DNA from 3 places in the Klebsiella sp. KE9456 genome. Region 3 is predicted to be linked to each of the others. Evidence: predicted binding sites of a transcription regulator. Region 3 holds the regulator's gene; each other region holds the start of a gene.
The links. Region 3 encodes LexA, which represses DNA repair genes until DNA is damaged. Its sites were predicted from a motif close to TNCTGTATGTACATACAGNA; they were not measured.
Positions count from the first base shown of each region.

Region 1: the regulator LexA is predicted to act here: its motif matches at 2,532-2,551, upstream of ABK821_RS16200 (DinI-like family protein).
Region 2: the regulator LexA is predicted to act here: its motif matches at 4,745-4,764, upstream of dinG (ATP-dependent DNA helicase DinG).

Region 1 covers NZ_JBDYQK010000015.1:68,111-77,383, reverse strand. The annotation lists gene ABK821_RS16220 (hypothetical protein) at 1-300, opposite strand, end outside; gene ABK821_RS16215 (DUF968 domain-containing protein) at 314-1,345, opposite strand; gene ABK821_RS16210 (hypothetical protein) at 1,345-1,548, opposite strand; gene ABK821_RS16205 (DNA-binding protein) at 1,545-1,937, opposite strand; gene ABK821_RS16200 (DinI-like family protein) at 2,280-2,513, opposite strand; gene ABK821_RS16195 (DNA methyltransferase) at 2,963-4,048, shown strand; gene ABK821_RS16190 (ParA family protein) at 4,068-5,102, shown strand; gene ABK821_RS16185 (SIR2 family protein) at 5,106-5,975, shown strand; gene ABK821_RS16180 (hypothetical protein) at 6,153-6,365, opposite strand; gene ABK821_RS16175 (hypothetical protein) at 6,366-6,761, opposite strand; gene ABK821_RS16170 (hypothetical protein) at 6,754-7,107, opposite strand; gene ABK821_RS16165 (DUF977 family protein) at 7,104-7,370, opposite strand; gene ABK821_RS16160 (PerC family transcriptional regulator) at 7,373-7,813, opposite strand; gene ABK821_RS16155 (replication protein P) at 7,827-8,372, opposite strand; gene ABK821_RS16150 (DUF1376 domain-containing protein) at 8,284-9,267, opposite strand.
Region 2 covers NZ_JBDYQK010000005.1:53,228-64,537, forward strand. The annotation lists gene ybiX (PKHD-type hydroxylase YbiX) at 1-453, shown strand, start outside; gene ABK821_RS06575 (DksA/TraR family C4-type zinc finger protein) at 640-906, shown strand; gene ybiJ (DUF1471 family protein YbiJ) at 1,192-1,452, shown strand; gene ybiB (DNA-binding protein YbiB) at 1,576-2,544, opposite strand; gene dinG (ATP-dependent DNA helicase DinG) at 2,587-4,731, opposite strand; gene rhlE (ATP-dependent RNA helicase RhlE) at 4,941-6,275, opposite strand; gene cecR (transcriptional regulator CecR) at 6,535-7,212, shown strand; gene hlyD (secretion protein HlyD) at 7,209-8,198, shown strand; gene ABK821_RS06610 (ATP-binding cassette domain-containing protein) at 8,195-9,934, shown strand; gene ABK821_RS06615 (ABC transporter permease) at 9,924-11,057, shown strand; gene ABK821_RS06620 (ABC transporter permease) at 11,157-11,310, shown strand, end outside.
Region 3 covers NZ_JBDYQK010000025.1:38,973-50,282, reverse strand. The annotation lists gene alr (alanine racemase) at 1-829, opposite strand, end outside; gene dnaB (replicative DNA helicase) at 981-2,396, opposite strand; gene ABK821_RS21310 (quinone oxidoreductase) at 2,462-3,445, shown strand; gene pspG (envelope stress response protein PspG) at 3,879-4,121, opposite strand; gene dusA (tRNA dihydrouridine(20/20a) synthase DusA) at 4,262-5,260, opposite strand; gene ABK821_RS21295 (cupin domain-containing protein) at 5,365-5,853, opposite strand; gene zur (zinc uptake transcriptional repressor Zur) at 6,087-6,602, shown strand; gene ABK821_RS21285 (CsbD family protein) at 6,693-6,902, opposite strand; gene dinF (MATE family efflux transporter DinF) at 7,028-8,344, opposite strand; gene lexA (transcriptional repressor LexA) at 8,417-9,025, opposite strand; gene ABK821_RS21270 (diacylglycerol kinase) at 9,148-9,516, opposite strand; gene plsB (glycerol-3-phosphate 1-O-acyltransferase PlsB) at 9,646-11,310, shown strand, end outside.

The sequences.
Region 1 (9,273 bases), on a different contig from region 3:
GTTTAAGGCTTGCTGGCCTCGATATCCCTCCTCCCTCGCCTGTTCTATCGCTGCGGTCAATCGCTCCAGCGCTTTATCTGACCAGCGGTCCCCTTTCAAACCTCGCCAGCAGGAGTGGCCTGTGGGATTGCGGGGAGCTGTTCCCCCGCGCATGTTCTCTCCCCATATTGTAAGTAGCGATTTAATCCAGGCAGACTGAATACCATTCAGGGGCGTAAACCGGCCCAACCAGCTTTTGCGAGGCGCTGCGGCCACTGTTTCTAATCCAGCGCGCTGCAGCCGGCGTTGACGTGGTGTCATCATGCTCTTCTCCTTACGCCAGAACGCCGAGCGCATAGGCCCGGTCCAGCAATTTAATAATAAATTCCGGCTGAGTGCCGTACTCACGCTCGAAAGCAACTGGATCGTGATGAAGCGTCCGGTGATGCTTGCGGCAAAGGGGGATCGTAAAAATATCGTGTGCCTTGGTACCAACGCCGCCCTGCCCCCATCCGATAAGGTGATGCGCATCGTCGGCCGCCTGACCGCAGCACATACATGGCTGAGTCTTTACCCAGGAAATAAAGCCATCTGATACCCAGCGGATCCGCTTAGGTCTGGTGAATAAAGTGGCTGGTGCAACGGGATCAACAACCACTGGCACTTCTGGTTTTATCGGGGCTGGTAGTTCAGTATGCCTGGCAACCTTAGAGACAAGCGGGGAAAGAATGCTGGTGGCCGGTACCGATGGGAAGATTTCGCTTTCTTTGTAGACTGACTGGAAAACCTCTTCTTTAAGCCGAAGAGAACGGCGCGCCATCTCTTCTGTGATTTCGTCCCCTATTCCAACGCTGACAGCCCACCAGCACAATTCAGCAAGTGACAGGGAACGTTCAGCATCAAATCCCAGTGCGATACGGGCAGCATCAATTATCAGATCCGCGTTATTGATACCGACCAGGCTATCAAGGATTTGATCGGTCTGGTGCTTCAGCTCGTTATCACAATGCCAGCATGCGACGATTGCCCCTGTTGAATGGCGGAATGTTACCAGCTCTGAATGGTGATAATCGGAATGTGGCCACTGGCAATGCTTGACCCTCTTAAGCAACCAGGATTCGAGACTATTCACACCACCTGCTGCCCTCACTACCCGCTCTTTCATAAAGAATGGGCGAATGTCGGGATCATCTCGTAAAGGTTGCCCGGCGTCAGGAATGCGCCCGCTTGGGAGAGCCTTCATTTTTTCTGGCAGAGTCTCCACCAGCACGCGCCCACCGCTGAATAAAGACATCAACTCTCTACCGGGTTTAAGCAACACAATTCCCAAGTGCCGGGCAACATCAACATTTAGTAATGCGCGCATCAGTCCCTCCACATTTTTTGTGTATAGGTTCTGTTAACGCGCGGTGGCTTGCTGGATTCCGGCAACAGCACACGGAGTTCCCAGTAGACAAAGTCGCTCGACAGGCTTTTCTCAACCGGACAATTCTTTTTCCGGTAGCGTTCCGCCAGCTCCAGAGCCTGAGACTCTGAAAGTTGTTCATAGAGAAACCAACTTTTCTTCATGGCTGCTCACCGAATAGTCGCAAAAACTCAATCGCTCTTTCACGCGCACCAGGTTCGTCAGCGATCATTTCCTGCAGCAGCTGCACGGCGAGCATGGGCTCCTTTCGCCCGACGATAGAAATTCCGCGGGAGACACGGCGAGATATTTTTATGTATTTTTTTTTCTCTAACGCACGCAAATGCAACAGAACAGCATTAGACGAGCTAACGCCGAGCATATCGGCCAGTTCAGATAGCGTCGGTGGGTAGCCATGCTGATTGATGTAGGTCACCAGCAGATCGAATACTTCCTGCTGGCGAAAAGTTAGTTTTGAAGACGAAATTAAACCGGCGCTCGATGAAGGAGCACCAGTCTGATGGGATTTTGATACTTCGGGGGTTTGCGTCATGGTTTCTCTCCGCGACGCAGCAGGTATAGGTTGTTCAGGCCTATGTCGGGAGTGTAACAGAACCAGGAGGGACCTGGTAACCACTACCGGACCTCGATTTTTCAATCATCTGTGAAAATAGCGAGAGAGTCCCCACGATCTCATCTGGCTTTAGAGGCATGAACGAAATAGTATCGCCACGACGATACATCAGAGCACGCTCGCACAAAGGAAATGATGTCAGACGGGCAACAATCACTCCATCGTCACATCTGATTATCGCATAGCCGTTGTTCGGCATTTCTTGTTTTCTGTCCATAGCATATCCCTCAAAAATAACCGGGTCGGTCATCGGACCTCAACTCAAAAGAACCAGTCGTCAGTACTTTCCCAAGTGTCCTGAGGGATTTGCTCCACCCGCTTTTTATCCCCATCCATCCCACCAAACAAACTCAAACCATCAGTGCCAGTTCGGCGAATGATCAAACGGCAGCTGTTAAAATTCTGGTTCAGCCTCCGCAGTAGCTCCTTTTCTAAGGCCGGAACTGCACCGTCAGGCAATGGCTTTTTGCGGTCGATTGCGATTTCAACTTTCATCGTTAGCCTCCATCAATACACTGTATGAATATACAGTACATCTATATGGATGAATATTCAATCGCTTAAGAGCGTAAATTGTTAATTTTCAGTCAAGGGAATTAAAAAAAAACACGGCATAACAACTTGAATCAAATGGATTTAATAAAATTTTCTTGGCTAATGTCTCTTGACAAAGAGTCTGTAGTTTAGCCCTAGCTGGTCTCACCCGCTCAGGAGAATCAGGCACAACGTCAGCGTAAAGAGTAAGCAACAATGATTTTTGTCAAAAAATTACAACCCCACTTAACAAACAAGCGACTAAGCAGCAGACATGTTCTACAGCTTTTGCTTGCACAAACAATATGCAAATCACACGTCGATGAACTTTATGGGCACACAAATCCCATGTATGATACCTATCGTGGATTTTGTTCCATTTGCTTAGATTAATTATATTCGAGACTAAAATGACATCAGCAGATATCCCAATTAAAACAGAGCGTCTACACACTGTAGCCCCGTACATTGGGAAGATGCGACCCGAAATCGCTGGCTGGGCCATCGAGACCGTATCCAAGCCTGGTGATTTGGTGTATGACCCATTCTGTGGGTCAGGTACTGTACTCCTTGAAGGTTGGCTCAAAGGCCGGCACACTATTGGTACTGATCTAAATCCTTACGCCTGTCTAGTATCACGCGCCAAGCTAAATCCGTATGAACATAACGGTGTTGAAGCGGTTAATAAACTTCTAAATAAATATTCTGCTTCTGTAGATGAGATAAAATTAACGTTCAATCTTGAAACAATTCCTTGTTGGGTAAAGGATTTTTATAACCCCGAAACATTAATTGAGTTGTTGGCTTGGGTTAAAGTTTTAAAAGCAAATAACGATGAATTTGCACTTGCCTGCCTGCTTTCCATAGCTCACCATCAACGTCCGGGCTTTCTTTCTTATCCATCAAGCCATACTGTGCCTTATCTCAGAACAAAAAAATTCCCTCCGAGTGAGTTCCCAGAGCTTTACGAATACAGAGCAGTACGTCCTCGACTCGAAAAGAAAATTTTAAGAGTGTATAACTCACTACCCTCAGTCGATCCCTCATTGACTCGAAACGTATATCAGCAAGATGCTTCGACATTGAATTTAGATCGCAAAATCGATGCTATAATTACCAGCCCACCATATATGGGGCAACTTGATTATGCTCGTGATAATAGATTAAGACTTTATCTCATGGGTATTGAGGAATGGTCTACCCTTAATAAAACCATATCACCAAGCGCTACTCGATTTGTCGAGCAATTTAGTATATGTCTCAATTCATGGCGAAAAAATTTACGTCACGGCGGGAAATTGGCAATTTTTGTCGGAACAACAACAAACACCACTAAAAAAAGACTCGACGATATTGTTGTTGATTTAATCAATAATAATTGGCCTGACTACGAATTAACTGACAGAATATCAAGCGAGATACCAGAAGCCAGGCGTGCAAGAAAAAATTGCAAAGGAAGTGTTGCTGAATCTCTTTTGATATTTGAGTATAAATAAGGAGAATCTCTTGAAATCAGTGGCTATGTTTAACAATAAAGGAGGAGTGGGCAAGACTACCTTGACTTGCAATTTAGCCTCTTTTATAGCTATGAACTTTAAAAAACGAGTGCTAGTGGTTGATTGCGATCCACAATGTAACTCTACTCAACTTATCATGGGTGTAGAGCAATCAGCAGAATTATATATTTCTCAAAATAATAAAATTAGCACTATCAAAGATGTTCTTCAACCTATTGAAGATGGTGATTCCACAATAAATACAAATTTAACGTTCCTCAAATCAAGTGAAAATAGATTTGGCGTTGATTTGCTACCTGGACATCCTTATTTCGCTATAATCGAAGACAGACTTGGCACGGCTTGGGGACAGCTTAGAGCTAGAGACAGGCAAGGTTTTAGACAAACAAATTGGAATACACTGCTTTGTAACCACCTAGAAGATAAGTATGATTTAGTTATGTTTGATTTAGGACCCAGCTTAGGTTCTATCAATAGATCGGTTTTAATGGGTTGTCAGCATTTCTTAACCCCTCTCGGTTCTGATGTATTTAGTATAATTGGCGTAAAAAACATAGCCTCATGGTTAAATAATTGGATTGATGATTATAACCATTCTTGGTCTGCGCTCGCTCCTGAAGAAAAAGAGGATCTGCAGAACAGATTTTCTGTATTAGATGCCCCAAGAATTAAAAAAGGTTTCATTGGATATACAGTTCAACTATACATAACCAAGTCATATGGTAAAGAACGAAGAGCTACAAAGGCTTATGAAGCAATTATTGGCAATGTCGATAATGAAATTAGAAATTCTTTAAAAGATTTTTATTGCGACAATTTACTCCAAACACCACAAAACTCTAAACTTGGAGATATTCAACATTTATATAGCCTTGTTCCATTAGCGCAAAAACAATCGGTTCCAATTCATGCGCTCACAAGCACTGATGGATTAGTAGGTTCACAATTTTCAGCAGTCAGAGAATTTTCTAATAAGATTAGGCCAATTGCTGAAAATTTACTTAGAAATCTTGGGATGCAATTTAAGGGTTAGATTATGATACATTGGCCAGATTCCTTAATAGATGAACTAGCTGCCCGCAGATGCGTAATATTTCTAGGCTCTGGAGCATCAGCACCCGCAACTAAACAAGTCGGTGAAGAGTTAGTGCGCCCTCCAACTTGGGCTGGCTTGCTTAAAATTCTTTTAGATAAATGCCCGAATGATCCCCAGGGTTCCAAGAATAATGCTGAAACTTTGCTAAGTAAAGAAAATTACTTGGATTGCGCTGAGATAATTAGAAAAACATGTTTATCAACCGCAGAGTACAATAGATGCATTAGCCAAACATTTTCCGGATATGAAGCAACTGATATTCATAAAGCTGTTGAGATATTAGACCAAAAGGTTGTGATTACAACAAACTTTGATTGCTTATATGAAAATCATTGTAGACAAGGCGAAGGAAGGGACGGCTATGCTATATTACGCTACTACGATGGTGGATTAATAGCACGTATGCGCTCCCCAACAAGGTTGATAATTAAAGCACACGGTTGCACAAGTGAACCGGAGAGAACAATACTGACCAAGTCTGATTTCTTTAATGCCCGAAGTGACCACAAAGGTTTTTTTGATGCATTAGAAAGTATATTTCTAACGCATACTATTTTATTTATAGGGTATAGTATTAATGACCCGGAAATACAATTAATCTTAGAAAACAACATCATTACTTATCCAAGCTCAAATCCTCATTATGCCACAATGCCTAAAGGTTCGCATGCATCCATACTCTCTGCATTCAAGAACACTAATAACATTGATATTCTAGAATATGACAGCGCGAATAATCATGCCCAGTTATTGGAATGTTTAAACAACTTATGTTCCCAGGTAGAGGAAAGAAGATCACTCATAGCCTAAATTATAACTACTCAGTCATTTGAACTAAGAGCTACTATGCCGGGAGTTCCCCGGCGTTTTCGTCTTTTGTGAAGACCATACTTACTTCGGCAGACTATACTGTTCCACGCACGTCCACCAGCAAAAGGCTTTCCAATTCCTGAATGCGTTTGCAGGCATATTCCAGTGACGTATCCACTACTTCTCCTCCGGCTTAATGATGTGCGGAGTAATATTCCGACCACAGTCGCAGCAGTAGAATGCTTTCCCGCCGCGAATGCCATTGGTATGCTGCCCCTCAAGAAATGAACCATCCCAGGAATAAAACTGTTTGAAATCCACAATTTCTTTCGTGTGGAATCCGTTATCACCTCCACAGTGTGGGCATGACGTTGGATTAGTCTTATCCATCTAATCAGCCTCCTTGGCGGCAGCGGCAACCGTCGTGCGTGCATAGACGATTACTCCATCCTCGGGGCGCTTGCGCGGTAAATAGATCTCCGGGCGGGGCCAGAGTGCAATAAAGCGTGATTCTCTGTTTTCAAGGCGGTGATACGCTTTCTCACTCATCACACCGACCGGGCGAAGATTCTCATGTTCGCGCTCCAGCTCGGCGTTGCGCTTTTCAGCCGCATCCAAGTCTTCCCCTAATTTTTGCGCCATCTGGAACCAGTTAGCGCGCTGCTCTTCCTTAAGCTCCAGCGCCTCTACCAGCGATAACGCGAGTTTTCGCAGATGGTCTTTACTGCCAATTGCCGGATTTGAAAGCTCAGCACGCAGCTGCGCCAGTTCGGTGATATCAGTCATTCCAGGCCTCCAGCTCGTTCTCAATCTCTTCGTCGATCTCGTCGATGGTGGTTTCTTCATTCAGGTAGTCGCGAGCTTCTTTGAGATAATGCTCCCGGCGCCCGTCGTACCATGCTGAGAACTCTGGCGACCAGTCATGCCTATCACCTACATCAGCGAAAAAATCATGCATTGCGTTGTTGTAGGCCATGCTCTCAACCATGCTATCAGCGGTAGTTAGCGCCGCTTCACGGATATACCCGCGGAGGTCACGCTTGCGCCAATACGGGTTTACCTTTGAATCACAGAGAGGTTTAAACTCCACTTCCCAGCGACGGATACAGCGTGCATTTAGGGATTTACTCATTTGGCAGCTCCTGCGGTTTTCCGATGACTAAATCTCTGAAGGTCAAAATCAATGGTCGCCCGCTGATCGCGGAACAATCCAAGACGCCCGTAGCGAATGACCTTCCCGGTTCTGACTGCAGCCTGGAAATATCGACCTGCGGTATCCCGGCACATGCGTAATTCGGCACAAGCTTCTTTCACCGTCAGGCGCCCTTTCTTCCATGTAAGATCAACAATTTTCTGAATGCACCCCTGCTGCTGCTCACGTGATTTGTTAGCCATGGTCAGCACCTCGCAGCATTGCGGAGACAGCGGCTACGCTGGCGGGCGATGTTCCACATTTCGTTGGCGTTACTGGCCATTCCCAAAATGGCAGTGTAAGCCGTAGCCGCCCGGCGGTAGAGCCCCCTTTCTTCGAGCTGGCGAGCCTGGACGATGGCATCTTTTACTTTCTGCGTTTTCTCCGGCGTAGCTCTGATAGCCGGTTCGGGCAATTTAACGTCCGGAATATCCACGCCGGCAGTAACGCGATAAACATACTGAACTCCGTTGTGCCAGCGGCGCAACTTGCCAGCAGCATACAGTCGGCGAAGGTGATTTCCCGCAGAGCTGGAGGGTAAATCCAGCACATCGCAGATATCCTGTAGTACGCAGCCCGGCGTTCTGTGCACGATGACGATTACCATCTGTGCCTGGGTAACTCGTTCTTTGGTTTTTTTGGTCATGGTCAAAACTCGCTTACTTGGTTAAACCTGCCGCTTTGCGGCGTTTGTACTCTTCCATCAAAATCTGTGCTGGCGTGGGTCCCGGAGGATGCCGCGGTGCCTCAAGCTGTTTGCGTATTGGCGGGACCGTAAATCCGTTACTGACATGCTTCGTCCATTTCGTCAGTAATTTTTCAGCCAGTCGTCTCAGCTCCCGCTCTGTCATCTGGCGTTCGATCCCGCTACGGCGCATTTCAATACAAATGTGATACAACACCTCATCTGGCCATTCGTATTCAGTGCTGTCGGCATAACGGTACGATTCGTTTCGCCAGCGCTTGTACTCTGCCATTACGGCATCAGCAGTGAGTCCAAAGGGATTTGCACCGCTCTCGGATACCAGAGAAACAAACTCAGCAAGATCTGGTGGCCAGGTATTCCCCATCGCGCAGCGTTCCATGCACTTGCGGCAAACCAGAGTGATTTGGGCCTCAGTCATCGAACCGATCTGAGCTATCCACATATCCGATGGCGCCGCCCCGTTCTTCTGGGTCCAGCGGTTCGAAAAAATCTCCCCCATGACAGTCCAGAGCCTCCATGCCGTATCCGCCGCCAGTAAGTCCGTGTTTCTGCTCCCAGCGTTCTCTGGCTGCCTGAATCTCCTGAACTGCCCGGGATGCGGTGTTAACTGGTTGAATTCCTGCATTGCCGTTACCTCCGGTTGCTGGTTGTGATTTGGATTTAGCTCTGGCGTTTATCACGCTGCGGGCAAATTTCTGTTCCCACTGGACTTGTGTGAATACCTTCCCTTCGGATTTCCAGTACGCGGTAAACTCAGCCAGCTCTGTCGGCAGGTATGCCGGTTCAGGAAGCGCTATTCCCCAGGTAGCAGCCAGCTGCGGCCAGTCCTGTGACGGTAGCCACATGTCGTGCATCGTGAATTTACCGATCGGAATATCAAGTCCAGCCAGGTATTGCGGTTCCTGAATCGCTGGAGTTTCACGCCCGCGTAGAGAGGGGTTTTCTTTTAGATCTGTATCTATATCTGGATCTTTATTAGTTGGATTGCCGTTATCATTCTGTTCAAACGGCTCATCAACGCCCGTTGAACGGTCGTTGCCATTCCGTTTCCCTTCTGCTGTTTTTTTAACTTTTCTGGCTCTTGCAGAGGCTTTTCCCGCATCAGATTTCTGTCTCTGAGATGAACGAACCATCTCCAGATCCCTTTCAATACGCTCATGTACCCACTCAGTGCCGTTATCGTTAAAAAATTCCTTTAACGAGGCTTCAACGGAAGCCCAACGGTCGTTGGTTAGCCGTGCAATTCTCGAAAGCCGACTTTTAGGGATAGCCCTCCCTGTTTGCCAGTAATTGAACATCAGCAGCAGGTATGCGCCATGCTCCTCAGTTGACAGATGCATGGTGTCCGCCAGGTAATCAGCAATATAAAGTTGCATGTAGGGCAGCGCTGCCATGGTTAC
Region 2 (11,310 bases), on a different contig from region 3:
CCGAAGTCGATTTCCAGCCCGCTGTTCAACCGCTACCAGCAGAGTGAAACATACGGTTTCCACGTTGACGGCGCGGTACGCAGTCAGGCTCAGGGCGGCTGGATGCGTACCGATCTTTCCGCCACGCTCTTTTTATGCGCCCCCGATAGTTACGAAGGCGGTGAACTGGTCGTTAACGACACCTACGGCCAGCACTCGGTTAAGCTCCCGGCCGGAGACCTGGTGCTCTATCCCTCAAGCAGCCTGCATTGCGTCACCCCGGTCACATCGGGCGCCAGGGTCGCCTCATTTTTATGGATCCAGTCAATGATCCGCGACGATAAACGCCGCAGCATGCTGTTTGAGCTGGATGGCAATATCCAGAAACTCAAAAGCCGCCACGGCGAAAGCGAGGAAGTGCTGTCCCTTTTAAACCTGTACCATAATCTGCTCCGCGAATGGTCAGAGATCTGAGCCTTGCCTGAGCCATTTTTCGCCCCATATTCTCTATACTGAACAGCGTTCAGGTTGCGAATAAGCGAGTCACGATGATTCCGCTTATGGCCAGGGCTCGCCACATCGGGACCAAAATGCCGCTGCGGTTTTGCCATATAACCTGCACAAATGAGATGAAAAACAAAAATAGCGGGGTGAACCATCATGGCATCAGGCTGGGCGAATGATGACGCCGTACAGCAGCAAATTGACAGCACGGTTGATGATGCGGTTGCACGGGCGAGAAATGCGCTGCCGTCGGGTAAAAGCAACAAATTTTGTGAAGAATGTGGCAAACCGATCCCGGAAGCGCGTCGACGAGCGGTAGCCGGGGTTAAATACTGTCTTCAATGCCAGCAGAATAAAGATTTACATAAAAATACATTTTCAGGATATAATCGCCGTGGATCTAAAGACAGCCAGCTTCGCTGACCGATATTTACCGTTCATTACCGCATATCCCATTATCTTTTCGAGCACGTTTTTCCGCGATCAGAGTGGCAAAATGTGCCCTTATCGCCGCCCTTACTTCGCCACCGCGTGTTTTGCTTTCGGGGATTAAAATAATTTATTAATATTCAATAAATTATTATTCATTCAAAAAATTCGATGAAGACTGTTAATTTCCTTCGATTTTATCTCTCGCCAAAAGTCGTGATACTTATCACATCGACGGAACATCGTCCCCTGAACAGAACAACCTGCGAGAGATTAACTATGAAAACCATCAAATATACTGCCGCTGCTATCGCCCTTTCCGCACTCTCCTTCGGCGCGTTTGCCGCCCAGCCAGTCACATCGGCTCAGGCAGCAAGCATGACCAAAATCGGTGTTGTCTCTGCTGAAAGAGCAACGACGCTGGATGGACTTGAAGCCAAACTGGCTGCGAAAGCGGATGCCGCTGGCGCGACCGCTTACAGCATCACCTCCGCTAACACCAATAACAAAGTTAGCGGTACCGCGGTTATCTACAAATAATCGTCTGAAATCATTGTAGTAAGACCCTGTAATGCCACTGTTTTAACCCCGAAAGATCCTTTATTACCCTTGTTTTGCCCGCCCACGCCAGTGGACGGGCTTTTTTTTATCGGCTAAATACGGCTATACGATCTCTGCTACCTTCTCCAGCCCCTGTTCCAGCGACACCGCTTCTCCGGTTGCTAACAGACAACAGGCCAGCTGAATTTTCAGCGACTGCGGTAGCGGCTCGCTACCCGCAAGGCAACGCTCAATCCAGCGCGCGGTCACTTCAGGATCTTTTGATTCCGGCAGCAAAACAGCCTGCGCTGTGGCACTATCCTGGCGCTCATTGACAACCCGCGTCGCGGCGGCTGAAATCAGGCTAATCTGTGGACAGCGCTGCGGATTGGCGTAAACTTCGCCTTCAGTACCGTGCAACAGCAATGCCCGCCCGCCGATTTCCGCAAAAAATTGCGCCACCCGCCCGACGTATTCCGGATGCGAAACGCTCGACAAACGCAATGCCGCATCTTCCGCAAACGGCGTTGCCAGCTTGGCCAGCGTGTGCGCGCTGTTGCGCACCCCCATCCGCCAGCGCATCGCCAGTTGTTTTTCCAGCGGCGGGCAAAATGCGCTTATCGGCATATAAACCGGCTGATGGCTATCTAACCGCGCCTGAGCCTGACCCGCATGACGCGTCGCTGGCATCCCCATCAGCTCGAAAATAGTTTCCGTCAGCACCCGGGTTGGATCGTGACTCACACCATGAACAATGACCGGAAAACCAAGCTTGTGCAGCATAACCGCAAGCAGAGGCGTCAGGTTTGCCTGTTTGCGCGCGCCGTTGTAGCTGGGGATCACAACCGGCATTGGCCTTGAGACCGGTGGCGTCAGTTTAATGGTATGAGCCTGCATCGCTTCATAGAAACCCTTCATCTCCGCTTCGCCTTCGCCCTTGATGCGCAGGGCAATAAGAATGCCGCCCAGTTCAAGATCAGGTACCTCGCCGTTCAGCATCCGCGAGTAGAGCGCACGGGCCGTTTCCGCATCCAGGTCGCGGGCATGGTTTTTTCCGCGGCCGACTTCTTTAATGATTTTGCTGTAGTCCATTGCAGGTTCCTCTGAACGTCTCACATCGTCGACATTGCATGGTTAACGTCGTTTGCGACGCGTCTGTTTTGCTTTAGTTTTTACTATAACTTCAGGGACGTCAGGCTGCTCTATCGGAAATACAGGTAATGCATTCAATAAACGCTTACCGTAGTTTTTGCTCAGCAGACGTTTGTCATAAATCACCACTTCACCCCAGCAGCTATGGCTACGGATCAGGCGACCAACCTGCTGAATAAGATTGAACGATGCGCTGGGGAGACTCTGGACGTCGAACGGATAGCGGTTGAGGCTTTTAAGCCATTCGCCTTCGGTTATCACCACCGGGCTGTCTATCGGCGGAAAAGCGATTTTATGGATATGCACCTGACTTAACAGCTCGCCTTTTAAATCCAGACCTTCGGCAAAGGATTGCAGGCCAACCAGTATGCTGCGCTCCCCCGCAGCAACACGCTTACGGTGCAGTTCGACCAGCCGGTAGCGCGGCTTATCGCCCTGAACCAGCAGCAGCAGGCGCAGGTCAGTCACCTGTTCGAGAAATCGTTGCATCGCTCTCCCGCTGGCAAATAGCACCAGCATACCGAGATGCTTTCTGCTCTCGACCTGCTGCCGAAAATAAGCCGCCATCTCCGCAATATGCTGCTCTTCATGCTCAATAAGCGGCTCGTAATGCATTTTAGGGATGACGATTTTGCCCTGTTCGACGTGGTTAAAAGGCGAATCCAGCGCCACAAAACGGTCCCCGGCCTGCTCTTTGAGCCCGCTCATCTCCTGCAGACGAGAAAAGCTATTCAGCGAACGTAGCGTGGCTGAAGTCACGACGATATGCGGCACGCTGCGCCAGAGCAGCTTTTCCAGCTGATCGCTGACGCGGATCCCCACGCAGTGGAACCACAGATGTATCTGCCCGTCTCGCAGATCGCGGGTGGCCCATTTGGTCACCGGCGCGCCGGAAGAGTGTGCCAGCGATGCCAGCCGCCACAGTTTGCTTTGGCTTTCCAGCATCCCCAACGCGCGATTCATCTGTAACAGAACCCGGTGCAGGCGCACCACGTCATGGCTGCCGGTTTTATCCGCAAGATCGTTGAGGAACAGTTCCGCCAGGCCACGCAGCATTTCTGTCAATTTGGCCAACCGCTGGCAAATCTCCATCACTTCCTGAGGCAGTTCCCCCATCGGGAAGCGGTGTTCTGCCGCCTGCCCGGCAGGCATATACAGATTAAGAATATTATTCAGGGAGGAGATATGCTCAAACAACTCTTCGCAATGTGCGTTCAGACGTTCTGGATTCGCCAGCGGCGGCGTGGTTTTAGGGCGAAACTGTTCCATGCAGGTGGCGACCAGCTTAGTAAACAGATCCAGTTGCAGGCGATACCACGGCGCGGTAATTTCCGCGCTCATCTCCAGCGCGTCGCGGGCGACGTCCGGCAAATGATGGCCTTCATCAAGCACCAGCAGTAAATGCTTCGGCTCCGGCAGCACCGCTTCACTCTCCATCGCCGCCATCACCAGCGCGTGGTTCGCCACCACCACTTCCGCCTCCTGAATTTCCCGCCGGGCGACGAAGAACGGGCATTCCCGGTAATAGTAGCAGTTACGGTTCAGGCAACTGGCTTTATCGGTGCTCAGACGGCTCCATAAAGAATCATCAATATTTTTATCGCTATGATCGCGCAGGCCGTCCCATTTATAGCTATCGAGATCGGTTTTCAGGGTCGCGCACAGCTGCTGTTCCGCCTGGTTATTGGGGGTCAGTTCGTCATCCAGAAAGGCGAGCAGATCCTGCTGCGTCGGCTCACTGCTGGCCAGCGCGGCCAGATTACGCGGGCAGACATAGCGGCCGCGGCCAAAAGCGGCGGTAAAGCGCAGGTCGGGGATAATTTTGCGCAGCAGCGGCAGATCTTTACTGTAGATTTGATCCTGTAGCGCAACGTTGGCGGTGCTGACCACCAGCGTTTTTTGATCTTCACGGGCAATGGCGATGCCGGGAATCAGGTATGACAAGGTTTTGCCGACGCCGGTCGGCGCTTCAATCGCCAGGTGCCGCCCCTCTTCCCCGGCAAGCGTCTTCGCCACATCGGCGATCATCTGCCGCTGCGGCGGACGGGGGATAAAGTCCGGAATCTGTTCCTGAAGCGCCTTATACCAGGCGGCAATTTGCGCTTTTAGCGCAGTGGTCAAAGCCATGAGAAAACCCGAATACTGTATAAACAGCCACTATTGTGCCATTTTTTCGCTAACGGAAGGAATGTCTTTCTGAGGAAACTGGAATTACGATCGAGCGTAGACATGCGAGAAGAACAGAACGTTCCGGGCAAGATCCCTTGCCCGGATAATCAAACCTGTAACGCTGACCGCGGAACCGCCGCGATAGCCACAGGAATGCGCTAATATCGCTACTCAGCAGCGCCAGGTTTGCGCGGGCGGCGGCGGCGCGGCGGTTTACCATCCTGGGTTCGCGCTTTCGGCGCTTCGCCATCGTTCCGGCGCGGCGCGGACTGCTGAAGGCGCCCCTGACCACCACGCCCTTGACCTCCGCGACCGCCGCCGCGCTGCTGGCGACCGTTCTGAATCGGCTCAGCCTTGATCGACGGGTCCGGCTCATAGCCAGCAAGGGCGATGCGCGGGATCTCTTTTTTCAGCAAACGTTCGATATCCCGCAGCAGTTTATGTTCATCTACGCAGACCAGCGACAGCGCTTCGCCGGTTGCCGCAGCGCGACCGGTACGCCCGATACGGTGTACATAATCTTCCGGAACGTTTGGCAGCTCGTAGTTCACGACGTGCGGGAGTTCTTCAATATCCAGGCCACGCGCGGCGATATCGGTCGCCACCAGCACGCGAATGCCGCCGGATTTAAAGTCAGCCAGGGCGCGGGTTCGCGCGCCCTGGCTCTTGTTACCGTGAATAGCGGCGCTGCGAATACCGTCTTTATTAAGCTGTTCCGCCAGATGGTTCGCGCCGTGCTTGGTACGGGTAAAGACCAGCACCTGCTGCCAGTTGCCTTCACCTATCATCTGCGACAGCAGCTCGCGCTTGCGCTTTTTATCGACGAAATGCACCCGTTGACTAACCTGCTCGGACGCGGTGTTGCGGCGAGCCACTTCAATTTCCAGCGGGTTATGCAGCAGTTTCTCCGCCAGCGATTTAATGTCGTCGGAGAAAGTTGCCGAGAACAGCAGATTCTGGCGTTTCGCCGGCAGTTTCGCCAGTACGCGACGAATATCGTGGATAAAGCCCATATCCAGCATTCGGTCAGCCTCATCCAGCACCAGCACTTCAACCTTATCCAGATTGACGGCATTTTGATGCTCAAGATCCAGCAGACGACCCGGCGTCGCCACCAGAATATCAACGCCGCCGCGCAGCTTCATCATTTGCGGGTTAATGCTGACGCCGCCGAAAACCACCAGAGAACGCACGTTGAGATATTTGCTGTAATCCCGCACGTTCTCACCAATCTGGGCCGCCAGTTCACGTGTTGGGGTCAGAATCAGGGCGCGCACCGGGCGGCGGCCTTTAGCATGCGGTTCTTTCTGGATCAGATGCTGAAGCAGCGGCAGCGTAAAGCCCGCCGTTTTACCGGTGCCGGTCTGGGCGCTGGCCATCAGATCGCGCCCCTGTAATACCGCAGGAATCGCCTGCTGCTGAATGGGGGTTGGCTCAACGTAGCCCTGTTCAGCGACTGCGCGCAGGATTTCAGGATTCAGGCCAAGGGAATCAAAAGACATAACAACTCCGAACCGCCCCGGCCCGTCACAGGCGTAGTTTTCAGGGAGATTATTGCGAAAGAGATGGCAAAAACCACAATGCCATGAAGGGGCGCATTCTAGCAGAATTTGTGACGGACCGCATAAAATATCCCACTGGCTTTTATCTGCAAAATAATGCTCGTCTGTTCTGCGACGAATTCAGTCGGGCAGAGGCTGGACAAGGTTACGGATTGGTCATATTCTTAATCAATCGATTGATTAATTTTTTTTCAGCACAATGACTTCGACCACCATAACCAGTAAAGGCGAACAGGCGAAGAGCCAGCTTATCGCAGCCGCGCTTGCCCAGTTCGGCGAATACGGCCTGCATGCCACAACCCGCGATATCGCCGCCCTGGCCGGGCAAAATATCGCCGCGATCACCTACTATTTTGGTTCCAAGGACGATCTCTACCTCGCCTGCGCCCAGTGGATTGCCGATTTTATTGAGCGAAATTTCCGCCCTCATCGCCAGTCGGCAGAGGAACTTCTCGCGCAACCTTCGCCGGATAAAGCCGCCATTCGCACCCTGATTCTGCACGCCTGCCAAAATATGATCTTGCTGCTGACCCAGGATAATACGGTGAATTTAAGCAAATTTATCTCCCGCGAACAGTTGTCGCCGACCCCGGCCTACCAGCTTATCCACGATCAGGTAATCGCCCCGCTACACTGCTATCTGACCCGTTTAATCGCCGCGTTCACCGGCCTTGACGCTAACAGCACGCAACTGATTCTTCACACCCACGCGCTACTGGGGGAGGTTCTCGCCTTTCGTCTTGGTCGGGAAACGGTTCTGCGTCGCACCGGTTGGGTGGAGTTCGATCGAGAAAAAACTGAGCAAATTTTTGAGGTTATCGCTTGCCACATTGATTTCGTTCTACAGGGATTAGCGCAAAGGAGTCTGAAGTCATGAAAAAACCCCTCATCATCGTTCTGCTGCTGCTCCTTCTGGCCGCTGTGATTGGCGGTAGCTGGTGGTATCAGAGCCGTCAGCCAAAAGAGCTCACGCTATATGGCAACGTTGATATTCGTACCGTCAATCTGAGCTTCCGCGTGGGCGGTCGGCTGGCGTCGCTGAACGTTGATGAAGGCGATACGATAAAGGCCGGACAAACGCTGGGCGAGCTGGATCGCGCCCCTTATGAAAACGCGCTGCAACAGGCGCAGGCCAATGTTTCTACTGCGCAGGCGCAGTATGATCTGATGATGGCGGGATACCGTTCAGAAGAGATTGCTCAGGCTGCCGCCGCGGTCAATCAGGCGCAGGCGGCGTATGATTACGCACAGAACTTTTACCAGCGCCAGTCCGGGCTGCGTAAAAGCAGCGCCATCTCCGCTAACGATCTGGAAAATGCCCGTTCCTCACGCGATCAGGCCCTGGCCACGCTGAAATCAGCCCAGGATAAACTGCGCCAGTACCGGGCCGGTAACCGCCCGCAAGAAATCGCTCAGGCCAAAGCCAGTCTTGAGCAGACTCTGGCCGCGCTGGCGCAGGCGAAACTCGACCTGCACGATACCATCCTGACCTCCCCTTCCGATGGAACGCTGATGACCCGCGCCGTCGAACCGGGCAGCATGCTCAGCGCAGGCGGCACAGTGCTGACGTTATCGTTAACCCATCCTGTTTGGGTACGCGCTTACATTGATGAAAAAAACCTCGGTCAGGCCCGACCGGGGCGCGAGGTCCTGCTCTATACCGACAGCCGGCCAAATAAACCTTACCGTGGGAAAATCGGCTTCGTCTCTCCCAGCGCGGAATTTACGCCAAAAACGGTGGAGACGCCCGATCTGCGCACCGATCTGGTTTATCGCCTGCGGATCGTGGTGACTGATGCTGATGATGCGCTACGTCAGGGAATGCCGGTCACCATCACCTTCAGTAACGGAAGCGGACAATGAATGAGGATGTCATCACGCTGAGCGGATTGACCCGACGTTTTCCGGGAATGAATCGTCCGGCCGTTGCGCCGCTGGATTGTACCCTTCGTTCCGGCTATGTAACCGGCCTGGTCGGCCCCGACGGCGCCGGGAAAACAACGCTGATGCGCATGCTTGCCGGGCTGCTGAAGGCCGACGAAGGTCGCGCAAAAGTAATCGGTTTCGATCCTGTTGCCGACGATAGCGCCCTGCACGCGGTGCTTGGCTATATGCCGCAGAAATTTGGCCTGTATGAAGATCTGACGGTCATGGAAAACCTGATCCTCTACGCCGACCTGCGCAGCGTCACCGGCGCAGCACGGGAGAAGACCTTTGCCCGACTGCTGGAGTTTACCTCACTTGGTCCCTTTACCAGCCGACTGGCGGGCAAGCTTTCCGGCGGTATGAAGCAAAAACTCGGTCTGGCCTGTACCCTTGTCGGCGAACCTCAGGTGTTGCTGCTGGACGAACCCGGCGTCGGCGTCGATCCCATCTCGCGTCGTGAATTGTGGCAAATGGTCCACGAACTGGCGGGCGACGGGATGCTGATCCTCTGGAGTACCTCCTATCTTGATGAGGCCGAACAGTGCCGTGACGTGCTGTTGATGAACGAAGGCCAGCTTCTTTACCAGGGCCCGCCAAAAGAGCTGACTCAGACGATGATGGGACGCAGTTTTTTAATCTCCAGCGCTGAGGAAAATAACCGCCGTCTGCTCCAGCGGACGCTGAAATTGCCGCAGGTGAGCGATGGCGTGATTCAGGGGAAATCGGTGCGCCTGATCCTCAAAAAAAATGCCAACATCCGCGACGTACAGAACGCCGCCGATATGCCAACGCTGGATGTGACCGAAACCGCTCCGCGCTTTGAAGACGCCTTTATTGACCTGCTCGGCGGTGCCAATACCGCTGAATCGCCGCTGGGGAAAATCATCCATACTGTTGAAGGCGCTCATGACGAGACGGTGATTGAAGCGCAGGCGCTGACGAAGAAATTCGCTGATTTCGCCGCCACCGACCATGTCGATTTCCAGGTTAAGCGCGGCGAAATCTTCGGCCTCCTCGGCCCTAACGGCGCAGGCAAGTCCACCACCTTCAAAATGATGTGCGGACTGCTGGTGCCCACCTCCGGTAAAGCGCTGGTTCTGGGCATGGATCTCAAAGTCAGCTCCGGCAAGGCGCGCCAGCATCTCGGCTATATGGCGCAGAAATTCTCACTCTATGGCAATCTTACCGTCGAGCAAAATCTGCGCTTCTTCTCCGGCGTTTACGGCCTGCGCGGGCGCCTGCAGAACGCAAAGATCGCCAGCATGAGCGAGGCTTTCGGCCTGAAAAGTATTGCCCGGCAGGCGGCCGATGACCTGCCGCTCGGTTATAAGCAGCGTCTGGCGCTGGCCTGTTCACTGATGCATGAGCCGGATATCCTGTTTCTTGATGAACCCACTTCCGGGGTCGATCCTCTCACCCGCCGCGAGTTCTGGCTGCATATCAACAGCATGGTGGATAAAGGCGTGACGGTAATGGTGACCACCCACTTTATGGATGAAGCGGAATATTGCGATCGCATCGGCCTGGTCTACCACGGCAAACTGATCGCCAGCGGTACACCGGACGACCTGAAAGCCCAGGCGGCGGATGATCAACAGCCAGACCCGACGATGGAACAAGCCTTTATTACCCTCATCCACGACTGGGATAAGGAGAACGCTGGTGAGCGCTAAAATACTATCGTGGCGGCGCGTGCGCGCCTTGTGCGTCAAAGAGACCCGGCAGATAGTCCGCGACCCCAGCAGTTGGTTGATTGCGGTGGTGATCCCGCTGCTACTGCTGTTTATTTTTGGCTATGGTATTAATCTTGACTCCAGTAAGCTGCGGGTCGGCGTATTGCTGGAACAGCAGAGTGAAGACGCGCTGGATTTCGTCCACGCCATGACCGGTTCACCCTACATTGACGCTACCATTAGCGACAACCGCCAGCAGTTAATGCAAATGATGCAGGCCGGGCAAATCCGCGCGCTGGTGGTGGTGCCGGTAGATTTCGCGCAGAAGATGGCTCGCCCAGGGGATAGCGCGCCAATCCAGCTTATCACCGATGGCAGCGAACCGAACACCGCGAATTTTGCCCAGAACTACGTCGAGGGTATCTGGCAAATCTGGCAGCAACAGCAAGCGGAAGATCGTGGTGAAACCTTCGAGCCGCTGATTGATGTCAGGGCCCGCTACTGGTTTAATCCGGCGACCATCAGTCAGCACTTTATTATCCCTGGTGCAATCACCATCATTATGACGGTAGTCGGCGCGATTCTGACTTCGCTGGTGGTGGCCCGCGAGTGGGAGCGCGGCACCATGGAGGCACTGCTGTCGACCGAAATTACCCGCGCCGAACTGCTGCTGTGTAAGCTGATCCCCTACTACTTCCTCGGCATGCTGGCGATGCTGCTTTGCATGCTGGTGGCGGTATTTATTCTCGACGTGCCGTTTCGCGGTTCGCTGATGATCCTGTTTTTTATCGCCAGTCTATTTTTACTGAGTACGCTGGGAATGGGGCTACTGATTTCCACTATTACCCGCAACCAGTTCAACGCCGCCCAGGTCGCGCTAAATGCCGCATTTTTGCCGTCAATTATGTTGTCCGGATTTATTTTTCAGATAGACAGTATGCCAGCGATAATCCGCGCGGTGACCTACGTGATCCCGGCGCGCTATTTTGTCAGCACCCTGCAAAGCCTGTTTCTGGCGGGCAATATTCCGGTGGTGCTGCTGGTAAACGTCATGTTCCTGATCGCTTCAGCGGTGATGTTTATCGGCCTGACGTGGCTGAAAACCCGACGTCGACTGGATTAATCCTGGCCCGCGTATTTTGCCCGGCGTCGCCATGGGTACCGGACCTGCGGGCCATGCAGACCCGGTAAGCGCAGCGCCACCCGACATGAGGACGGTACTATGTTTCATCGCTTATGGACACTGATCCGCAAAGAGTTGCAGTCGCTGTTGCGCGAACCGCAAACGCGGGCGATTTTGATTATGCCAGTGCTGATTCAGGTGCTGTTGTTTCCTTTCGCCGCGACGCTGGAAGTCACCAATGCCACCATCGCTG
Region 3 (11,310 bases):
CATCGCCGTAGCCCATCGCCACCACGCCTAAACGCGTATCGCGCTCGCTAACCCAGGTCCCGCCGTAGCCAACCGGTTCGCCGGCTTTATGTTCGCGAACCGCAATCAGGCTGGAGGCCAGAGTCATCACCGGCTGGCAGCCAAAATCCGCGCCAGTGGAGCGGTTATCCAGCGGCGATACGCCGTAAAGAATAATCCCCGGGCGCACCCAGTCGAAATGCGACTGCGGCCACAGCAAAATCCCGCCGGAGGCAGCAATAGAGCGCAGCCCCGGTTTTTCTTCCGTAAAGGAAGTAAAGATATCCAGCTGACGTTCCGTAACCCCGCTCTCAGGCTCATCAGCACGGGCGAAGTGGCTGACGACATTTACCGGCTGGCGGACGTTTTTACACTGGCTCAGGCGCTGATAAAATTCTTCGGCCTGCTCCGGCAGCACGCCAAGACGATGCATGCCCGTATCCAGCTTCATCCATACGGTTACCGGCTCCGGTAAATCAGCCTCTTCCAGCGCCGCCAGCTGTTCCGGGCTGTGTACCGCCGTGTGCAGACGCTGGGCGGAAATCACCGCCAGGTCAGCGGCATTGAAGAAGCCTTCCAGCAGCAGAATCGGCTGGACGATACCGCCAGCGCGCAGACTCAGCGCTTCTTCGAGGCGAGCGACGCCAAAAGCATCGGCGTCAGGGAGCGTTCGCGCGGTCTCAAGAAGACCGTGTCCGTAGGCGTTCGCTTTCACCACCGCAACCAGTTTGCTGGCAGGTGCCAGTTCGCGTAAACGTTGCAGGTTGTGTCGCAGAGCGCGGCGGTTAATCACTACAGTTGCCGCTTGCATTTAAATTCCTTGAATTATTTATCTCAAATTTGGCGTTATTGATGCAGCGAGTTTGGGTGCGGCCAGCGCGCAGCCACCGGAGCGTACTGAAGTACGTGAGGATGGCGAGCACTGCCCAATCCCAAAATCGCAAATAAAATAGCCAAATTATTTATTCGTCGTCGTATTGTGGCCCAGCATAATTATCAAAGCGCGACCACTGACCGTTAAACGTCAGGCGCACCGTCCCGATGGGGCCGTTACGCTGTTTACCAATAATAATTTCAGCGATGCCTTTTAAATCGCTGTTCTCGTGATACACCTCGTCACGATAGATAAACATGATTAAGTCGGCATCCTGCTCGATGGAGCCGGATTCACGCAGGTCGGAGTTCACCGGGCGTTTGTCCGCTCGCTGTTCCAGGGAGCGGTTAAGCTGCGACAACGCCACCACCGGTACCTGCAGCTCTTTCGCCAGCGCCTTCAAGGAACGCGATATTTCTGCGATTTCCAGGGTACGGTTATCGGAGAGCGACGGCACGCGCATCAGTTGCAGGTAGTCGATCATGATAAGGCCAATCCCGCCGTGCTCACGCGCGATACGCCGCGCGCGGGAGCGTACTTCCGTTGGCGTCAGGCCGGAGGAGTCATCAATATAGATATTACGCTTTTCCAGCAAAATCCCCATGGTGCCGGAAATGCGCGCCCAGTCTTCATCATCCAGTTGACCGGTACGAATGCGGGTCTGGTCAACGCGAGACAGGGAAGCCAGAGAACGCATCATAATCTGTTCCGAGGGCATCTCAAGGCTAAAGATTAATACCGGTTTATCCTGCAACATCGCCGCATTTTCAACGAGGTTCATCGCAAATGTCGTTTTACCCATCGACGGACGCGCGGCGACAATAATCAGATCCGACGGCTGAAGACCGGCGGTCTTTTTGTTGAGGTCGTCATAACCGGTATTCACGCCGGTGACGCCGTCGTGAGGTTGCTGGAATAACTGTTCGATGCGCGCCACGGTGGCATCCAGCACGTCAGCGATATTCTTCGGGCCTTCATCTTTATTGGCGCGGCTTTCGGCGATTTTGAAAACTCGCGATTCGGCCAGGTCCAGCAGATCTTCGCTGGTGCGGCCCTGCGGATCGAAACCGGCTTCGGCGATTTCGTTAGCCACCGAGATCATTTCACGCACAACCGCACGTTCCCGCACGATATCGGCATAGGCGCTAATATTCGCCGCACTTGGCGTATTTTTCGATAATTCCGCCAGATAGGCGAATCCGCCGACGCTATCCAGTTGCCCCTGACGCTCCAGCGATTCCGCGAGCGTAATCAGGTCAATCGGACTCCCCGACTCCTGCAGACGCGCCATTTCGGTAAAAATATGGCGGTGCGGACGAGTATAAAAATCGTCTGAAACGACGCGTTCGGCAACATCATCCCAGCGTTCGTTATCCAGCATTAAACCGCCCAACACCGACTGTTCCGCTTCAATCGAGTGCGGCGGGACTTTTAACCCGTCGAGTTGATAATCGCGCTCTCGGGGTTCAGTCTGTGATTTGTTGAAGGGTTTATTTCCTGCCATAGTGAATGGAGTTACCGAGATAGTGAATGGTTCGAAAGATTACCACATTATTTAATGGAGGGAGCATGGCAACACGTATTGAATTTCACAAGCACGGAGGGCCTGACGTTCTGCAAACGGTGGAGTTCACGCCGCAGCCTCCCGCAGAATACGACGTTCAGGTAGAAAATAAAGCTATAGGCATCAACTACATTGATACCTACATCCGTAGCGGCCTCTATCCGCCGCCCTCATTACCGAGCGGCCTGGGTACCGAAGCCGCTGGCGTGGTCAGCCAGGTCGGCAGCGGCGTAACCCATATCAAGGTCGGCGATCGGGTGGTTTACGCCCAATCGGCTCTGGGCGCCTATAGTTCCGTGCATAACATCGCCGCCGATAAAGTCGCCATTTTACCTAAGGCGATCACTTTCGAGCAGGCGGCGGCCTCATTTCTGAAAGGCCTGACGGTCTGGTATCTGCTGCGTAAAACCTATGAAATCAAAGCAGGCGAAGCGTTCCTGTTTCACGCGGCGGCTGGCGGCGTGGGATTGATTGCCTGCCAGTGGGCAAATGCGCTGGGAGCTAAACTGATCGGCACCGTCGGCAGCGCGCAAAAGGCTGAACGCGCCAGACAGGCCGGGGCCTGGCAAATCATTAACTACCGCGAAGAGAACATCGTCGAACGTCTGAAGGAGATCACCGACGGCAAGAAAGTCCATGTGGTCTATGATTCCGTGGGCAAAGATACCTGGGAGTCCTCCCTTGACTGCCTGCAGCGGCGGGGGCTGATGGTCAGCTTCGGCAACTCATCAGGCCCGGTAACCGGCGTCAATCTTGGCATCCTCAACCAGAAAGGTTCGCTGTATGTCACCCGCCCTTCGCTGCAAGGCTATATCACCACGCGCGAAGAGCTGACGGAAGCCAGCAATGAGCTATTCTCGCTGATCGCCAGCGGCGTGATAAAAGTGGATGTCGCAGAGAATCAGAAATATGCCTTAACCGAGGCCAGACGCGCGCATGAGGTACTGGAAAGCCGGGCGACGCAGGGTTCAAGTTTGTTGTTGCCGTAGTTCGGATGTGTTGCCTGGAGTGATGGATAAAAGCCGGGCAACCACAGCCAGCGCCCCTGTAGCCTGTCGTATGCCGGAATAAGCAGAAAAGGTTCAGCGTGCTGACAAAGCGCGTTTTTCTGAAATTTCCCGGCGGCGCTTCGCTTACGCGAGCCTACGAAAAAACCAGAATATAGTAATATTGTTGAAATTGTATGTCTGGTAAGACGCCAGCCGCCACCTGGCGGAAATACGAGACATATCTAATATCGGTTTGTCATCAGCCTCAAAAGTTTAGGGCTTCCACACGGGAAGCCCTTACTTTTTTTGTTTCGGCTGTATGTAGGGTACAGCTCGATGAATTCATTAACTTGTTAATAGTGGCAGATTTAATTAGCAAAGCCTACGCTGTTTTAGGCAAAAATCTTCAGGTTGTGACATAGCGCTCAATACCTTAGTAATGCCAGCGGTTATTACTCCGATAACGACTCTCAGTCGGCGATTTTATCGCCCGGATCGCCCACACCACGACAACGGCCAACAGCAGCCACGGCAGTAATTTAATCATTAAAGCAAAGAGTCCGCCGACAAACATCACCGCTGTCGCCACCACGATGGCGGCGATAATACCCAATAATGACACGCCGGTGACCAACAGCATGACAAAAAAGCCAATCACAAATAAGAGTTCCAGCATCATCTTCTCCCCAAAGAAATTTTTCTATCACTTCCTGGGTATTACAAGAACCATGCCAAATATAACTTATTGAATATAAACAAAATTTATCACATCACTTATACGTAAAGTGGTGAATTTGACCAGGTTTTAGTGAAAAATTAACCCTTGTCGGCAACCCATCGCAGCGCCTGCTCCAGCACATTGATATCCGCACCGGCTTTATGCGCATTCTCGCTCAGATGGCGGCGCCACTGGCGCGCGCCCGGAATCCCCTGAAACAGTCCCAGCATGTGGCGCGTCACGTGTCCCAGATATGTTCCGTTGCTGAGTTCACGTTCAATATAGGGATACATCGCGCGGACCACGGCAACCGGATCGGCATCTATACCGTCCACGGCGAAAATTTCCCGGTCGACCGAGGCCAGAATGCCCGGATTCTGATAAGCCTCGCGGCCCACCATCACCCCATCCATATGCTCCAGATGCCGTTTCGCCTCCGCCAGCGACTTAATGCCGCCATTAATCGCCATCGTCAGATGCGGGAAATCGCGTTTAAGCTGGTAGACGCGCGGATAATCCAGCGGCGGGATCTCACGATTCTCCTTCGGGCTCAGGCCGGATAACCACGCCTTACGCGCGTGGATGATAAACATCTCACACTCGCCTTTCCCGGAAACCGTTTCGATAAAATCACACAGAAATTCGTAACTGTCCTGGTCATCAATACCGATGCGGGTCTTTACCGTTACCGGAATCGACACCACGTCGCGCATCGCTTTAATGCAGTCGGCAACCCGTTGGGCATTGCCCATCAGGCAAGCGCCGAACATGCCGTTTTGCACGCGATCGGACGGGCAACCAACGTTGAGGTTTATTTCATCATAGCCGCGCGCCTGCGCCAGCTTTGCGCAGTGCGCCAGCGCCGCCGGATCGCTGCCACCCAGTTGCAGAGCGACCGGATGCTCTTCTTCGCTATAGGCCAGGTAGTCGCCTTTACCGTGAATAATCGCGCCAGTGGTCACCATTTCAGTGTACAGCAGCGTATGGCGCGAGAGCTGACGCAGAAAATAGCGGCAGTGTCTGTCTGTCCAGTCGAGCATCGGCGCGATGGAAAAACGGTGGGCGGCAAAAGCAGTTGGCGTTGATTCTGACATCATGGCGAATAAATAAGCATCCGGGTAAAAAGGGGCGCTACTATAGCACAAAGATACATCACTGGCGCATCGCCCCGGCGCGGACTTTTTCTATCGGACAACAAACGTTACTTTCTCCGCGGCTTGCCGTCGTGCGGGCCGAAAAACTGCGGCGGATGATCAACCCAACGATCCTGACGGGTAGCGGCATAGCCGGGATTAAGCGGATAGTAGATACGGTTGAATTTGTTGTTCGCCTCGCCGACGACTAACAGGCGAACTTCGTGGTCGGTATTATTGAGGAAGGTGTGGCAAACGCCGGTTCCGGCAGGAAAGCCGACGCTATCACCGGGCTCCAGCTTCCAGAGATAGCCGTTAATCCACACGTCCGGATACCCCTCCAGCACATAGATAAACTCTTCTTCGTCGCTTTCCGCGTGCGGATAGGAGGTACGACGCCCGGGCGGAAGACGTTCGTGATGGATCCCCAGACGATTCAACCGCAGGCCGCGCGCCAGCGGCGCACCGATGGAGAACAGCTCTGTGCTATCGGGATAGGTGGAATCATCCGCCCCCTCCAGTTCACGCCAGTGTCGAATGCAATCAGGTCGTTTCATCGTTTTCTCCCGAAAATGAGATGCATCGGATATAGCATAACCCTAAATAATTCGCGTTGCAGACAGCGGAAAGTGAGCGACAAATTCGTCAGAAACAAATTTGTCCCGCCAGAAAGGCGCCTCCGGCGAGCACAGGCAACGTGAAGTGTGACCGGTATAAGTCCCAGGGACTCGGTGTTTTATCTGGAACGTGATAAAGTAACAGTTTCACATTCACGCGACCAGAGGACGCCATGGATAAGACTACTTCGCAACAAATGTTAGCGCATGCTGAAAAGCTCTGTGCACAACGTGGCGTACGCCTGACCCCTCAGCGCCTTGAAGTGTTGCGTTTGATGAGCCTGCAGCAAGGGGCTATCAGCGCCTACGATCTGCTCGATCTGCTCCGGGAAACAGAACCGCAGGCCAAACCGCCAACGGTATACCGGGCGCTGGAGTTTTTGCTGGAGCAGGGACTCGTGCACAAGGTGGAATCCACCAACAGCTATGTGCTGTGTCACCTTTTCGATCAGCCAACCCACAGCTCAGCGATGTTTATCTGCGACCGCTGCGGTGGCGTCAAAGAAGAGTGTGCGGAAGGTGTAGAAGATATTATGCATTCCCTGGCGGCGAAAATGGGCTTCGCTCTGCGCCACAATGTGATTGAAGCTCACGGCCTGTGTGCCGCCTGCGTTGAAGTCGAAGCCTGCAGCACGCCGGGGCACTGCCATCACGATCACACCATACAGATTAAAAAGAAAGCCCGCTGAGGGGTGAGCCGCAGCGGGAATCAAGGCTGACGGTACCTCCGGATACCGTCAAGGCAGGCACTAACAGTGGGTTAAAACACGACGCTTTCGCTACCAGCGATAATCGTTACGGGTTTCCCACTCCGTGACCTCTTTCTCGGCCTGGTCTTTGGCGTAGCCATAACGTTCCTGAATCTTACCGACAAGCTGGTCACGTTTACCCTCGATGACGGTCATATCGTCGTCGGTCAGTTTGCCCCATTGTTCTTTTGCTTTACCTTTCAACTGTTTCCAGTTACCGCCGATTTCGTCTTTATTCATCATGCAATCCTCATCGTTCGGTGAATGAACAGCCCGTTATGGGCCGGGCATGACTTAACTATAGATGAGTATTCTGAGTAGAATTTATTATTCAGAATCTTTAACCAGCAGACAAATAAAACCCGCTACGAAAACCAGGTTCCATACCGCCAGTGTCGCCGCCAGATGAGCGCCAGCGACGCCCCGCGCAGGGCAAGAAAAACCGTCAGCGCCAGCCACAAACCGTGATTCCCGAGAACCGGTAGCGTTAACAGCGTCAGGGCAAATCCCGCCGCCGCCACAACCATACTATTACGCATCTCCGCCCCGCGCGTCGCGCCGATAAACATACCGTCCAGCAAATAGCACCAGACACCAATCACCGGCAGTATCGTCTGCCAGATGAGATAGCGGTCGGCCAGTTGCTGCAATGAAGGCAGAGACGTCAACACGCTGATGATCTGCTCACCGGCAAGGCTGTAAATCAGCGTAAACGCCAGCGCCACCATCCCTGACTGGCGACAGGCCGCACGCCAGACGACAAGCAGTTGACCGTCATCGCGCGCGCCGTAGGCCTGCCCGGAATGGGCTTCAACGGCATAGGCGAAACCATCCAGTGCGTAGGCGGTAAAGGTCAGCATAGTCATCAGTACCGCATTGACCGCCACCACATCGGCGCCGAGACGGGCCCCGAATACTGTCACCGCCCCGAAGCAAAGCTGTAGCAGCAGCGAACGCAGCATGATGTCGCGATTTAACGCCAGCAAACGGCGTATGTCGCCACGCCAGGCGTTTTTCAACATCGACAGGGGAACGCCACGCAGCGCCAGCACGCGTCTCACCATTAACAGTCCAATAAAGAAGGTGGCGTATTCTGCCGTGACCGTCGCCAGCGCCGCTCCCTGAACATTCATATGCAGGCCGATCACCAACCATAAATCGAGCGCAATGTTAAGAACATTGCCGACCACCAGCAGGATCACCGGCGCCCGGGCATACTGCACACCAAGCAGCCAGCCCAGCAGGACCAGATTCGCCAGCGAGGCGGGCGCGCTTAGCCAACGAATCTCAAGAAAGTGCCGGGCCTGTACGAGCACAGATTCACTGCCGCCGACAATATGTAGCGCCAGATTGATTAACGGCCCCCTGAAGAGGACGATCGCTACCCCGGCGGCCAGCGCCAGAACAATCGGCTGCACCAGCGCGCGCGCCAGCCGCTGCGAATCGTTTGCGCCAAATGCCTGCGCCGTCAGTCCGGTAGTGCTCATGCGCAGAAACAGAAGCAGCATAAAAAGGAAGCTGGTGGCCGTTGCGCCAACCGCCACGCCTGCCAGATAAACTGGGCTGTCGAGGTGACCAATAACGGCGGTATCCACCAGTCCCAACAGCGGAACGGTGATATTGGAGAAGATCATCGGTAACGCTAAGCGCCACAGGGCTCTGTCAGCAGAGTTAAAAAGCATGGAAGAGGAGCCTGAATGGAAGTAAACGACGCAGCATCATGCATCAGCGGATAATGCTGCGGAATGGCGAGGTTATTGCCAGTTGCCGTTGCGGATAACGCCGACAGCCAGGCCTTCAATGGTAAAACTTTGTTCGCGCAGATCGACCACGATCGGGGAAAATTCGCTATTTTCAGGCAGCAGCTCAACGACGTTGCCCTGCTTTTTCAGCCGCTTCACGGTGACTTCTTCGTCAATGCGCGCCACAACCACCTGACCGTTGCGCACATCCTGCGTTTTATGCACCGCCAGCAGATCGCCATCCAGAATCCCGATGTCTTTCATTGACATACCGCTGACGCGCAGCAGAAAATCGGCGCTCGGCTTAAACATGGATGGATCCACCTGATAGTGGCCTTCAATATGCTGCTGCGCCAGCAGCGGTTCACCTGCGGCAACGCGGCCAATTAGCGGCAGACCGCTCTCTTCCTCCGTCAGCAAGCGAATACCGCGAGAAGCGCCAGAAACGATCTCGATTGCGCCTTTACGCGCCAGCGCCTTCAGGTGTTCTTCCGCCGCGTTTGGGGAACGAAACCCCAAGCGCTGAGCAATCTCCGCACGCGTCGGCGGCATGCCCGTCTGGCTGATATGATCCCGAATGAGATCAAACACCTCCTGCTGCCTGGTCGTTAACGCTTTCATTCCGCCCCCTGGGTGTATATACAGTTATGCTGTGAGTATATACAGCTAACGGTGATTTTGGAACCATATTTCACACAAAAATCAGCAGTTTCTTTCCATTTTGCGAACCGATACGGCAAGAGTCAGCGATAGTTCGCCCACAACAGCATTCCCCAGGTCATCAGCGCGATAATAATCGCCAGCAGAACCGCCGCGGACCCCAGATCTTTCGCCCGTCCCGAAAGGACGTGACGCTCAGGACCAATACGGTCGACGACGGCTTCAATGGCGCTATTGATAATTTCAACTATCATCACGAGCAGAACCGAACCAATCAGCAGAACCCGGGTGACGGCATCGACGTCCAGCCAGCAGGCTATTGCCACGGCAATAATGGCCGCGATACCTTCCTGACGAAATGCGGCCTCGTTGATCCACGCCGCGCGAAATCCTTTACAGGAATACCCTGCGGCTTTAATAATTCGGGTTAACCCGGTGGTATTATTGGCCATCAAACGAACCTTTTAATGTAAATAACGCCAATGAGTGTACGCGTTTGCCGCGTTACACCGGAAATTTTGCGCACTTTCTGTTATTCTTGCCGCGCATTTGCATGATTAACCAGGGGCTTCATATCGTCTATGTCTGGCTGGCAACGAATTTACTATAAATTACTGAATTTACCATTAAGGGTGCTGGTAAAAAGCAAGTCTATTCCGGCGCAACCTGCCGAGGAATTAGGCCTGGATACCTCGCGCCCTATTATGTACGTCCTGCCTTACAATTCGAAGGCGGACCTGCTGACGCTACGCGCTCAGTGTCTGGCACATGAGTTACCCGATCCTCTGGAGCCGCTGGAAATCGATGGCTCTCTGCTTCCGCGCTATGTATTTATCCACGGCGGCCCGCGCGTATTTACCTATTACACGCCAAAGGAAGAGTCCATCAAGCTGTTCCATGACTATCTGGACCTGCACCGTAATCATCCCGATCTGGATGTACAGATGGTGCCAGTTTCAGTGATGTTCGGTCGTGCTCCGGGGCGCGAAAAGGGAGAAGAAAACCCGCCTTTACGTATGCTCAACGGCGTGCAGAAATTCTTTGCCGTCTCCTGGCTGGGACGCGACAGCTTTGTGCGTTTCTCGCCTTCGGTCTCTCTACGTAAGATGGCGGACGAGCACGGCACCGACAAAATTATCGCTCAGAAACTGGCCCGCGTGGCGCGCATGCACTTTGCCCGCCAGCGTCTGGCAGCCGTCGGGCCGCGTCTGCCAGCCCGTCAGGATCTGTTCAATAAACTGCTGGCGTCAAAAGCCATTGCCCGCGCGGTGGAAGATGAAGCACGCAGCAAGAAAATCTCCCATGAAAAAGCGCAGCAAAACGCCATCGCGCTGATGGAAGAGATTGCCGCCAACTTCTCCTACGAGATGATCCGTCTGACCGACCGTATTCTGGGCTTTACCTGGAACCGTCTCTATCAAGGGATTAACGTCCATAACGCCGAGCGCGTTCGTCAGCTGGCGCACGACGGGCATGAAATTGTCTATGTGCCCTGCCACCGCAGCCACATGGACTATCTGCTGCTCTCCTACGTGCTGTATCACCAGGGGCTGGTGCCGCCGCATATCGCCGCCGGCATCAACCTGAACTTCTGGCCTGCGGGCCCGATTTTCCGCCGCCTGGGCGCGTTCTTTATTCGCCGTACCTTTAAGGGCAATAAGCTCTACTCCACCGTCTTTCGCGAATACCTGGGCGAGCTGTTCAGCCGCGGCTATTCCGTGGAATATTTCGTGGAGGGCGGTCGTTCGCGTACCGGTCGTCTGCTGGATCCGAAAACCGGCACCCTGTCGATGACCATCCAGGCGATGCTGCGTGGCGGTAATCGTCCTATCACGCTGGTGCCGATTTATATCGGCTACGAACATGTGATGGAGGTCGGGACCTACGCCAAAGAGCTGCGCGGCGCAACGAAAGAGAAAGAAAACCTGCCGCAGATGCTGCGCGGATTAAGCAAACTGCGTAATCTCGGTCAGGGTTACGTGAACTTCGGCGAGCCGCTGCCGCTGATGAGCTACCTGAACCAGCATGTACCTGAATGGCGCGAGTCTATCGATCCTATCGAAGCCGTTCGTCCATCGTGGCTCACACCGACGGTGAATAACATCGCTTCGGATCTGATGGTGCGGATTAACAATGCCGGTGCGGCAAACGCCATGAACCTGTGCTGCACCGCGCTGCTCGCGTCGCGTCAGCGTTCCCTGACCCGCAAGCAGTTAACCGAACAGCTGGAGTGCTATCTTGCCCTG